Linked DNA regions of Polymorphobacter megasporae. The protein of the gene in region 2 interacts with the protein of the main gene of each other region in a pairwise test. Links are inferred from orthologs where the notes say so. Each region holds a gene or a part of one and is shown on either strand. Other genes may lie near its edges.

Region 1 (5,817 bases), 1.4 Mb from region 2 along the record:
ACCGAGCCGATCGGCAGCATGGTCGTCGACATCGGCGGCGGCACGACCGAAGTCGCGGTGCTGTCGCTTCGCGGCCTCGCCTACACCACCAGCGTCCGCGTCGGCGGCGACAAGATGGACGAGGCGATCGTCAGCTACGTCCGCCGCAACCATAACCTGCTGATCGGCGAGATGACCGCCGAGCGGATCAAGAAGCAGATCGGGATTGCCCGCGCGCCCGCCGACGGCGTCGGGTTGACCATGGAGATCAAGGGCCGCGACCTGATGAACGGCGTGCCGAAGGAAATCACAATCAACCAGGCGCAGATCGCCGACGCGCTCGCCGAGCCGGTCTCGGCGATCGTCGAGGGCGTTCGCCTCGCGCTCGAGAATACACAGCCCGAACTCGCCGCCGACATCGTCGACCAGGGCATCGTCCTGACCGGCGGCGGCGCGCTGCTCCACGAACTCGCCGACGTGCTGCGCGAGGCGACCGGGCTGCCGGTGACGGTCGCCGACGATCCGCTGACGTGCGTCGCGCTCGGCACCGGGCGCGCGCTCGAGGACCCGATGTACCGCGGCGTCCTGACCACCGCCTGAGTTTGAGCCCGGGAGCCGCGCCATGGACTGGCCGCCGCCGCGCCGGACGTCGTACGCGAGGCGCGAGCAGAATCTTGCGTTGATCGGTGCCGTCGTAACCGGCGCGGTGCTCGCGACCGCGCTGCTGCTGCTCGTCCTCAGCCGCGTCAACCCGGCATATACCAACCGGCTGCGGAGCGGGACCGCCGACCTCGTGGCGCCGTTCTGGGCGACCGTCCGCGCGCCGTTCGACTGGCTCGGCGGCGGCGTCGATGCGATCGGTGAGTATATCGCGACCGTTCCGCGCAACCGTGTCCTGACTGCCGAAGTCGCCCGCGATCGGCTCGACCTGCAGAGCCGCGACGCCGCGATCGCCGAGAATATCGCGCTCAAGAAGCTCCTCCATGTCATCGAGCCGCGGACCGAAGTTGTCGCCGTGACCCGCTTTGCCGGGGCGTCGATCGGCAGCTACGCCCGGACCGCGATGGTCGCCGCCGGGCATGCCAACGGGGTGTTCGCCGGACAGGCCGTTCGCGCCGATGCCGGGCTCGTCGGGCGGACGGTCGAGGCGGGCGAGCACGCCGCGCGGATCCTGCTGCTCACTGACACCAACAGCCGGGTACCGGTGATCATCGTTCGCACCGGCCAGCCCGCGCTCGCGGTCGGCGCGGCTGGACGTCTGCTCGAAGTCCACGACCGGCTCGGGGCGGAGGTGCCGTTGAAGGTCGGCGACCGGCTGGTGACGTCGGGCGCGGGCGGGCTGTTCGCGCCGCAGATCCCGGTCGCGGTCGTTACCGACACCGCCGAGCCGCCACACGCGCTGCCCTACGCCGACCCGGCGACGCTGAGCTATGTCGCGATCGTCCGCGCGTATCTGCCGATCCCGGCACAGGCCGAGGCGCCCCCCGTCGACGCGGTGCCGGTGCCGCGCGAAGCGAAGAAGCATTGAACGCGCCGTATCGCCTGCTCGGCCCCGCCGACCGGGTGCGCTGGTGGCAGGCGCAGGTCGAGCGCGTCGTCCCCGCGATCGTCACGCTAGTCCTCGTTGCGGCGATGACGGTGCCGATCTTTGCCAGCGTGCCGATCCTGCCGCACCTCGGGCTGCTTGGCGTTTTTGTCTGGGCGACCTTCCAGCCGGGGCTGATGCCGCCGTGGCTCGCGTTCCTGATCGGGGTCGCGTGCGATATCCTGTTCGGCCTGCCGCTTGGGATCAACGCGACGCTGCTGCCGGCGGTCGCGCTGTTCGTCCGGCTGGTCGAGGCGCGCTACGGCACCCATCGCTACGGCTTCGACTGGCTGCTCGCGAGCGGGGTCATCGTCGCCTTCGAGCTGTTGCAATGGTGGCTGCTCGCGCTCGCGGGCACGCACGGTCCGCTGACCCCGCTGCTCGTCCAGGCAGCGACGACGATCCTCGCTTATCCCGCCATCGTCCTGCTGTTCGCCTCGATCCAGCGGCGGCTGCAGGCGGCGCGGTGAGGCTGTGCTGATGTCGTCCGAAATCATCTCCGGCGGCGGCTCCGCACGCCTCGCCGGTCCCGCTGCAGGCAACCAGCAGTTCAGCCGCCGCGCGTTCGTCGTCGGCGGAGCGATGGGCGCGGTCGGGCTGACGCTTGCGGGCCGCATGGCGTATCTGTCGATCTGGCAGGGCGAGAAATACGCGCTGCTCGCCGAGGGCAACCGCGTCTCGCTCCGGCTGATCCCGCCGCGTCGCGGATGGATCGTCGACCGACAGGGCAAACCGCTCGCGTTGAACCAGCCCGATTACCGGCTCGAATTGATCCCCGAGGCGGTGACCGATCTCGACGCGACGCTCGCCGCGGTGAGTAGGGTCCTGCCGCTAACGGCGGAGGATATCGAGCGCATCCGCAGCGACGTCGCGCGCCAGCCGAAATACATGCCGGTCGAGATCGCGCACGGCCTGAGTTGGCCGACTTTCGCCGCGATCAACGTCAATTTGCCCGACCTGCCGGGGGTCCAGCCGCTGCCGGGCTTCCTCCGCGTCTATCCGGGCGGCGACCATTTCGCGCATTTGCTCGGCTATGTCGGCACACCGACGCCCGAGCAATTCGCGGTGACGCACGACCCGCTGCTGATCTTCCCCGGCTACAAGATCGGCAAGGACGGCATCGAGCGCCGCGCCGACGCCCGGCTGCGCGGCACTGCGGGCGCGCGCCGGGTCGAGGTCAATGCGCGCGGGCGGGTGATCCGCGATCTCGACACGCGCCCCGACATCCCCGGCAAGACGCTGCGGCTGACGATCGACCGCGACCTGCAGGCCTACGCCGCGCGCCGCCTGACCGACAATTCTGCGAGCGTCGTCGTGATGGACTGCACCACCGGCGACGTCCTGTGCATGGTGTCGATGCCGGCGTACGACCCCAACGCCTTCTCGACCCGCGTCACCGCGAAGCTGTGGGCCGAGCTTCAAGCCGACGACCACCACCCGCTGATCAACAAGAGCGCGCAGGGGCTCTACCCCCCGGGCTCGACCTTCAAGACGATGACCGCGCTTGCGATCCTCGGCAGCGGGATCAGCGCCGACGCGGCGTGCAACTGCACCGGCACCTACCGGCTCGGCAACGCCGCGTGGCACTGCTGGTCGAAGCGCGGCCACGGGCGGGTCGATCTCCACAAGGCGATCCCGCAAAGCTGCGACGTCTATTTCTACACCTTCGGCCGCGCGGTCGGGGTCGATGCGATCGCCGCCACCGCGCACAAGTTCGGACTCGGGCAGAAGTTCGACCTGCCGCTGCCCGGCCAGTCGGCGGGCATCATTCCCAACACCGCGTGGAAGCTCGCGCGCTACAAGAAACCCTGGGGCATCGGCGACACGCTCAATACGTCGATCGGCCAGGGCTATATCGTCGCCAATCCGCTTCAGCTCGCGGTGATGGCGGCGCGGCTCGCGAGCGGCAACGCGGTCGAGCCCCGGCTGTTCGCCGACGACCCGCACGTCGCCCCGCCCCCGCTCGATATCCCGCCCGAGCATCTGGCGGTCGTCCGCCAGGGCATGACCAACGTCGTCAACAGCCCCGGCGGTAGCGGCAAGACCACGCGACTGATGGTCGACGGAGTGCAGATGGCGGGCAAGACCGGATCGGCGCAGGTTCGTAACATCAGCAAGGCCGACCGCCGCGCAGGGCGCACCAAGAGCGAACTCCAGCCGTGGAAATATCGCGACCACGGCCTGTTCGTCGCCTTCGCCCCCGCCGACGCGCCGAAATACGCGATCAGCGTCGTCCTCGAACACGGCAACCACGGGGCCGCCGCCGGGATCATCGCGCGTGACGTGATGACGTACCTGTTCGAACCCGAGCGCGCGATGGCGACCCTCGCCCCGCTCGAACGCGCTTATGAGGCGAAGAAGGCCGCCGCGCTCGCTGCCGCCGAGGCCACCGCCAAGGCTGCGTCGATGCCGGTCGATGCCGCCGCAGTCGCGGCGAGCCTGACCCCCGACGCCGAACCGTCCGGCCCGGTCGACGAATGAGCGAGTCATGCTGAACGGCTTTTGGTCGGCGCGCCTCCGCGAACTGCCGTGGGCGGTGATCGCGGCGATCGTCACGGTCGGCGGCTTCGGGCTCGTCGTGCTGTATTCGGCGGCCGGGGGCAGCTTCCAGCCGTGGGCGCTCAAGCAGGGTATCCGCTTCGGCGTCCTGCTCGTGGCGATGCTCGGCCTATCGCGGGTGCCGGTCGAGATGTGGCTCAAATGGGCATACCCGCTTTATGGCGCGGTCCTGCTCGGATTGATCGGCGTCGAAGCATTGGGCGCGATCGGCGGGGGCAGCCGCCGCTGGCTCGACCTCGGCATCATCCAGCTCCAGCCGTCGGAGTTCATGAAGCTCGCGATCATCCTCGCGCTCGCCCGCTACTATCATTACGTTCCGCGCCAATATGCCGGGAAGCTGATTACGCTCGGGCCACCGCTCGTCCTGATCGCGATGCCCGCCGCGCTCGTCATGCTCCAGCCCGACCTCGGCACCGCGCTCGCGATCACCTTTGGCGGGGTGGTGATGATGTTCCTCGCGGGCGTGTCGATGTGGCTGTTCCTCGGCGCCGGAGCCGCCGCCGGAGCCGCCCTCCCCGTCGTCTGGTCGATGATGCACGATTACCAGCGCAAGCGCGTGCTGATCTTCCTCGACCCCGCGAGCGATCCGCTTGGCGCGGGGTATCACATTACCCAATCGAAGATCGCGATCGGCAGCGGCGGGCTGTTCGGCAAAGGCTTCCTTCACGGCACCCAAAGCCACCTCGACTATCTGCCCGAGCTCCACACCGACTTCATCTTCGCGACGATGGCGGAGGAATGGGGACTTGCGGGCGGGCTGTTCATCCTCGCATTGTTCAGCATCATCCTCGTCTGGGCGGTCCGCGTCGCGCTGTCGGCCCGCGCTCCGTTCGCCCGGCTCGCGGCAATGGGGCTCGGGGTGACATTATTCTTCTATCTCGCGATCAACATGATGATGGTCACCGGCCTTGCCCCGGTCGTCGGCATCCCGCTGCCGCTGGTCAGCTACGGCGGCTCGGCGATGATGACGGTGCTGATCCTGCTGGGCATCGTCATAGGTATCGCCCGCGGCAAGGGCGAAGCGCTCGGGAGGTAGGTCTTTCGCTAGACAAGCCCGAAAACCGATGCTATCCGCCCCCCTCGCTCGACGCGATGCTCGGGTACGATGGACGCATAGCTCAGTTGGTAGAGCAGCTGACTCTTAATCAGCGGGTCCCTGGTTCGAACCCAGGTGCGTTCACCATTCTCCAGTCAGACAGGGCAGTTGGTTCGTTTCTGCACGGCGCGACGGGGCGCTCTCGAAGCGGACCGCGTAATTCGAAAGTCCGGCGTGGCACCATTGACCGAGCACGGCGGGCGGGTCGATGCGGCGCGCAGCCTGTATCCCGATGCGCCGTTGCCGTGGCTCGACCTGTCGACGGGGATCAACCCGTCCGCCTGGACGCCAGCGGTCGATCCGCTGATCGATCTGCGCGCCCTGCCGTCGCCAAGTTCGCTTGCAGCGCTCGAAGCGGTTGCTGCAAGCCGGTTTGGCGCCCTGCCCGCGCAGGTCGCGGCGCTCCCCGGCACCGAGCTTGGGTTGAGACTGCTCAACGACGTCGGCCTGCCGCCGCCTTACCGTTACGTGGCGCCCGGCTATGGCACGCACCGTGATATTTTCCCGGAAGCGACGGCGATTGCCGCTGATGCGCTCGAAACCGCTGCCGATTCCGGCGGCACAATTCTCATCGCCAACCCGAATAATCCCGACGGCC
Region 2 (5,936 bases):
TTCTCGAAGCAGCGGTCAACGGGCGGGCGGCGGCGATCGTCGGGTTCAACCGCCGCGACTTTGGCGTTGCTCCGGCGCGCTTCGGAATTACATTCATGACGCCCGGCGAGGCGTTGAGGAGGCTGATATGACCGACCGTCCCGCTCGGACCCCGACCTACCCGCTGCGCCTGCCCGCGTCGATCAAGCGTGAGGCCGAGCGCCTCGCTGCAACCGACGGCACCAGCTTCAACCAGTTCGTCGCCTCCGCCGTTGCCGAAAAGGTCGGCGCGATGCGGACGGCGGCGTATTTCACCGACCGGCGAGAGGCTGCGGACTGGGCGGCGTTCGACCGGCTGATGGGGCGAACGGGCGGAGTGCCGCCGCGCGACGGGGACGAGGTACCGACCGATCTTGCGACACGCTTCGGTCCGGCAGGCTGATCGACGCGACCGTCGGCCTGCTGCTGGCCGAGCGTCATCGGCAAGCTCTGGCTCGAGCCCTAATCGGCGTCGTCGACATCGACCTGCTCGCCCGTAACGCGCTGCGACAGCGCTGCCGCCATGAACGGGTCGAGTGCGCCGTCGAGAACATCCCCCGGCGCGGTGCTCGTGACCCCGGTCCGCAGATCCTTGACAAGCTGGTACGGCTGGAGGACGTACGATCGAATCTGGTGGCCCCAGCCGATGTCGGTCTTGCCCGCCTCGACCTCCGCCGACTCCGCTTCGCGCCGCGCGAGTTCGCGTTCGTACAGCCGGGCCTTGAGCATCTTCATCGCGGTCGCGCGGTTCTTGTGCTGCGAGCGCTCGTTCTGGCAGGCGACGACGACGCCGCTCGGCAGGTGGGTGATGCGGACCGCGGAGTCGGTGGTGTTGACGTGCTGGCCGCCCGACCCGGAGGCGCGGTAGGTGTCGATCTTCAAATCCTTGTCGTCGACGACGATGTCGATGTCGTCGTCGACCACCGGATAGACCCAGACGCTGGCGAAGCTGGTGTGCCGCCGCGCCGCGCTGTCGTACGGGCTGATCCGGACGAGGCGGTGGACGCCGCTTTCGGTCTTGGCCCAGCCGTATGCGCCCGCGCCCTTTAGAAGCAGCGTCGCCGACTTGATCCCCGCCTGCTCGCCGGCGTGATAGTCCATCAGCTCGACCTTGAAGCCGCGCTTCTCGCCCCAGCGGGTGTACATTCGCTGGAGCATCCCGGCCCAGTCCTGGCTCTCGGTCCCGCCCGCGCCCGAATTGACCTCGATATAGCTGTCGTTGCCGTCGGCCTCTCCGGCAAGAAGGGCTGCGACCTTGTCGGTCTCGGCCTTCGCTGCGAGCGCGCCCAGCGCGGCGACGCCGTCGTCGGCCATCGCGGTGTCGCCCTCCGCCTCGGCCATCTCGATCAGTTCGGAGGTGTCGGCCAGCTCGCTCTCGATCGCGCGCGTCGCCGAAATCGCCTCATCGAGACGACGGCGCTCCTGCATGACGGCCTGCGCGGCCTTGGGGTCGTTCCACAGCGTCGGGTCTTCAACCCGCGCGTTCAGTTCGTCGAGACGGCGGAGGGCGCGATCCCAGTCAAAGAAACCTCCTCAGCAGGTCGAGCGCCTGCTGAATTTTAACGACATGGGCTTCGCCCTCGGCACGCATTTTCGGTGGTCCTAAACTTCAATTGTCATCCCGGCGGTGGCCGAGAGTACAGATATAGGTGTGGGCAGCCCGCCTAGTATATCCCGCCGCTCTTGCGCAAGAAATCGGAGTCCGAGCGGACCACGACATGCCCCTTCTCCGCCACGGGGTCGCGCGCGAGGCTTCCGGTGCGGCGCGGTTCGCTCTCCGGTTTGAACGCCTCCCAAATGATCGACGCCTTGATGTCGGTGTCGTCGGGGGTGCCGCCGTAGACGCGCTTGCCCGAGCGGCGCTCGACCTTGACCATGCGGATGCCGGGGGCGACCTGGAACGGGATCTTCGGCATGTCCTTCAATGCGACGTCGGCGAATTCGTGGAACACCGGCACCGCGATCGTCGACCCCTGCGCGCCGCCGCCGAGCGGGCGCGGCTTGTCGTAGCCGAGGTACAGCCCGCCGACGAGGTCGGGGGTGCCGCCGACGAACCAGACGTTGGTCGGGCCGTTGGTCGTGCCGGTCTTGCCCGCCATCGGGCGTTCGAAGTCGCGCAGCCGGACGGCTGTGCCGCGGGTGACGACACCCTCCATCAGGTGGACGATTTGGTAGGCGGTTCGCGCGTCGATCGCCTGTTTCGGGACACCGCCGGGGCGGGGCATCGGCTCGCCGGCGTAGTCGGGCGTGTTGCAGCCGTCGCATTGGCGCTCGTCGGCGCGCCAGATGACCTTGCCGTCGCGGTCCTGGACGAAGTCGATCAGTGTCGGCGACATCTTGCGCCCGGCGTTGAACAGCTGTGAGTAGGCGTTGACCATGCGCCCGACCGTCGTATCGCCCGCGCCGAGCGCGATCGCCAAAACCGCCGGATAGTCGCCGACACCGAGCGCCTTCGCCTGCGCGACAACCTTGTCCATGCCGGTGTTGTACGCGACACGCACCGTCATCAGGTTGCGCGACTGTTCGAGCCCCCAGCGCAACGTCTGCGCCCCGGCATAGCCGCCGCCGAAGTTCTTGAAGCATTTGGTCCCGAGCGATTTGGTCTGGAAGACGCAATATGGCGCGTCGACGACGATCGACGACGGGGTGAAGCCGTTGTCCATCGCGGTCGCATAGACGATCGGCTTGAAGGTCGACCCCGGCTGGCGCAGCGCTTGCGTCGCGCGGTTGAAGCTCGATGCGCGCGCGTCGAAGCCGCCGACCATCGCCAGTACCCGCCCGGTGTGCGGGTCTTCGGCGACGAAGCCGCCCGAGATCGCCGGGATCTGCCGCAACGCGTAGCTGCGCCCCGACTTCGCCACGGGGACGACGTCGCCGGTCTTGAGCAGCCGCGCCGCCGGGATATTGTTGAGCGTGCTCGTCGCACTCGAGGCAAGCAGCGTGCCCGTCGAGCCGTCGGTGAAGCCGATGCGGAAGTCCTCGCCCTCCCGCCCGAGGACGACCGCCGGATACCAGTCGGCATAGCCGACGCCGAGATGCACCGACTGCAAGCGCTCGGGCCAGCCGTCGCTCGTATCGATATGCGCGGGGGCACCGTGCCAGCCCTTGCCGCGGTCGTAGCGGACGAGGCCGTCGCGCAATGCCTTCTCAGCAGCAGCCTGGAGCTTCGGATCGAGCGAGGTGCGGATCCACAGCCCGCCGCCGTAAACGCTGTTGCGCCCGTCGCCGGGTTTCTCGCCGAACTTGGCGATCAGCGTCCGGCGGACGTCCTCGAGGAAATAATCGCCGGTATCGAGCTTCGGCGGGGCGCGGTTCGCCACCGCGTCGATCGGCTCGGCGGTCGCTGCGGCTGCCTCGGCCTTGGTGATATAGCCGTTCGCCGCCATCTGGTTGAGCACATACGCCCGCCGCGCGAGCGCGCGTTCGACATGGACGGTTGGCGAATAGGTCGACGGCGCCTTGGGCAGGATCGCGAGATACGCATCCTGCGCAAGGTCGAGATCGGCGACCGACTTGCCGAAATACGACTGCGCTGCCGCCTCGACGCCGTAGCTGTTCCGCCCGAGGAATATCTGGTTGAGGTAGAGTTCGAGGATCTGCTGCTTGGTGAACGCCGCCTCGATCCGCCGTGCGAGCACCGCCTCCTTCAGCTTGCGGACGTAGCTGACCTCACCGTTGAGCAGCAGGTTCTTCGCCACCTGCTGGGTGATCGTCGAGGCGCCCTTGGGCCGGCCCGACGAGCCGAGGTTGGTCCATGCGGCGCGGGCGATGCCGAGGAAGTCGATTCCGCCGTGGTGGAAGAAGTCCTTGTCCTCGGCCGAGATATACGCCTGGACCAGCCGCGGCGGCAGTTCGTCGTAGCTCAGGTACAGGCGACGCTCGCGGCTGAAGCTCGTTAGGATCGTGCCGTCGTTGCCGCGCACGGTCGACGGCAGCGGCGCGGCGTATTCGGCGAGTTTCGACGCATCGGGCAGCCCGGTCGTCACCCACGCATACAGTCCGACCGCGGCAGCCGCGCCGAGCAGGACGAGCACGCCGAGAATGATTGCGGCGGTGCGGAGACGGCGGGCGGTGGTCACGGGGCGGGGTATAGCATGGCCGCGCGCGGGTGAAAGCGTGGTCTGTCGCGCCGCTATTTCAGTCGCATCGCGATCCCGGCGACGACCAGCCGGACATCGTCGACAGCGGCGGCGACTTGCTGGTTCAGTCGCCCGGCGACGTCGCGGAACTGCCGTGCAAGCGCGTTGTCGGGGACGATTCCCCAGCCGACTTCGTTGGTGACGAGGACGATGATCCCTGCGGAGGACGCGATTGCCGCGACAAGCTCAGCGCCTGCCGCGTCGGCGTCGACCCCGGCAAGCATGGTGTTGCTTGCCCACAAGGTCAGGCAATCGACCAGAAGCGTGCGACCGGCACTCGCCTCGCGGACGATTGCCTCGGGGAGGTCGAGCGGGCTTTCGACCGTGCGCCAGCGGGCATCGCGGTCGCTGCGATGGCGGGCGATGCGGTCGCGCATCTCGTCGTCGAACGCCTGCGCGGTGGCGATGAAGACGAGCTCGCCGCCGGAGGATTCGGCCGCGCGTTGTGCCAGCCGGCTCTTGCCCGAACGCGCGCCGCCGATGAACAAGGTCGATCGTGTCTCGGTCAAACTTGCTTGCCCCCGCCGCCGCGCGCCGATAAGGCGTCGATCGTGACAGGTTCCCAGAGATGGGATGAAAAGGGAACCCGGAAGCAGACAGTCGGTCTGTAATCCGGGGCTGTGCCCGCAACTGTAACCGGCGAGCCTTCGCCCAAGTGCCACTGGAGTTTACGCTCCGGGAAGGCGGGATGAAGGTGCTGACCCGGGAGCCAGGAGACCTGCCTGTCGCGGTCGTACCTTCGCGTGGACGGGGTGTTCCAAGCGATCGAGGTGAAATCCTCGCGTGTCGACGTCGTCGGGGTCGTGCGCGCGGGAAAGCTCCCGTGTCTTCGCGAATGCTGATGCGTGCCACCGGTGCATGCGGCCCCTTGTTGTCGATCAAGGGGATACCAATGCGCTCATTTCATATTCTACTCGCCTCCACCGGCCTCGTCCTGACCGCCGCCGCCCGCGCCGACGATGCGCCCGATACGATCGTCGTCACCGCCGACCGCACGCCCGAGCCGCTGTCGCGGGTCGGCCAGTCGATCACCGTCATCGACGCCGCCGAGATCGCCCGCCGCCAGGACAACACGGTCGTCGATCTGCTCCGCACCGTTCCGGGGGTCAGCTTTGCCCGCAACGGCGGCATCGGCACCGCGACGTCGGTGTTCATCCGCGGCGCTGAAAGCGACCAGACCGTCGCGCTGATCGACGGCATCAAGCTCAACGACCCGTCGGCTCCCGGCGGCGGCTTTAACTTCGGCAACCTTCTCGTCGGCAACATCGCCCGCGTCGAAATCCTGCGCGGCCCGAGTTCGGTGCTGTGGGGCAGCCAGGCGATCGGCGGCGTCGTCAATTTGATCACCGTCCCGCCGACCGACGATCTCCACATCAACGCGCGCGGCGAATACGGCTACCGCAACACCGGGCAGGGCGTCGCCAACGTCTCGGACAAGTTCGGTCCGCTGTCGGCGAGCTTCGGCGGCGGCTATTTCCGCACCGACGGCATCTCGGCGTTCGACGAGCGCAAGGGCGGCAAGGAGAAGGATGGCTATCGCAACTACGGCGCGAACGCCAACTTGAACCTTGCACTGAACGACAACGTGTCGGTCGACCTTCGCGGCTGGTATTCGGATAGCCGCGTTGGGTTCGATGGCTTTCCGCCGCCGAATTTCAGCCTGGGCGACACCACCGACTATGGCACGACGCGCGAGATCGTCGGCTATACCGGGATCAACGCCGCGCTGTTCGACGGGCGGCTCCACAACCGGCTCGGCTTCGCGATCACCGACACCCG

What was found. The genes of interacting proteins can lie anywhere in the genome.
Region 1: the proteins of KTC28_RS05515 (region 2) and mrdA interact in binary tests that used the Escherichia coli proteins (3 or more experiments, as listed by UniProt). The link is inferred for Polymorphobacter megasporae from one-to-one orthologs.

Annotation. Positions count from the first base shown.
Region 1 is NZ_CP081848.1:2,633,310-2,639,126, reverse strand. What follows is about bases 1,600-4,544. They hold mrdA (penicillin-binding protein 2), read left to right. Parts: upstream 1,600-2,044; coding sequence 2,045-4,045; downstream 4,046-4,544. Other genes in these bases: rodA (rod shape-determining protein RodA), read left to right, coding at 4,053-4,544; mreD (rod shape-determining protein MreD), read left to right, coding at 1,600-2,034. Also shown: KTC28_RS12300 (rod shape-determining protein), read left to right, coding at 1-579; KTC28_RS12295 (rod shape-determining protein MreC), read left to right, coding at 602-1,507; more of mreD, read left to right, coding at 1,504-1,599; more of rodA, read left to right, coding at 4,545-5,159; KTC28_RS12270 (aminotransferase class I/II-fold pyridoxal phosphate-dependent enzyme), read left to right, coding at 5,394-5,817. UniProt on the Escherichia coli protein: Catalyzes cross-linking of the peptidoglycan cell wall. Responsible for the determination of the rod shape of the cell. Is probably required for lateral peptidoglycan synthesis and maintenance of the correct diameter during lateral and centripetal growth.
Region 2 is NZ_CP081848.1:1,184,916-1,190,851, forward strand. Bases 1,391-4,454 are described here. They hold KTC28_RS05515 (penicillin-binding protein 1A), read right to left. Parts: upstream 4,098-4,454; coding sequence 1,683-4,097; downstream 1,391-1,682. Other genes in these bases: cobU (bifunctional adenosylcobinamide kinase/adenosylcobinamide-phosphate guanylyltransferase), read right to left, coding at 4,151-4,454. Also shown: KTC28_RS05500 (PIN domain-containing protein), read left to right, coding at 1-131; KTC28_RS05505 (pilus assembly protein HicB), read left to right, coding at 128-421; more of cobU, read right to left, coding at 4,455-4,666; KTC28_RS05525 (TonB-dependent receptor plug domain-containing protein), read left to right, coding at 5,050-5,936. UniProt on the Escherichia coli protein: Cell wall formation. Synthesis of cross-linked peptidoglycan from the lipid intermediates.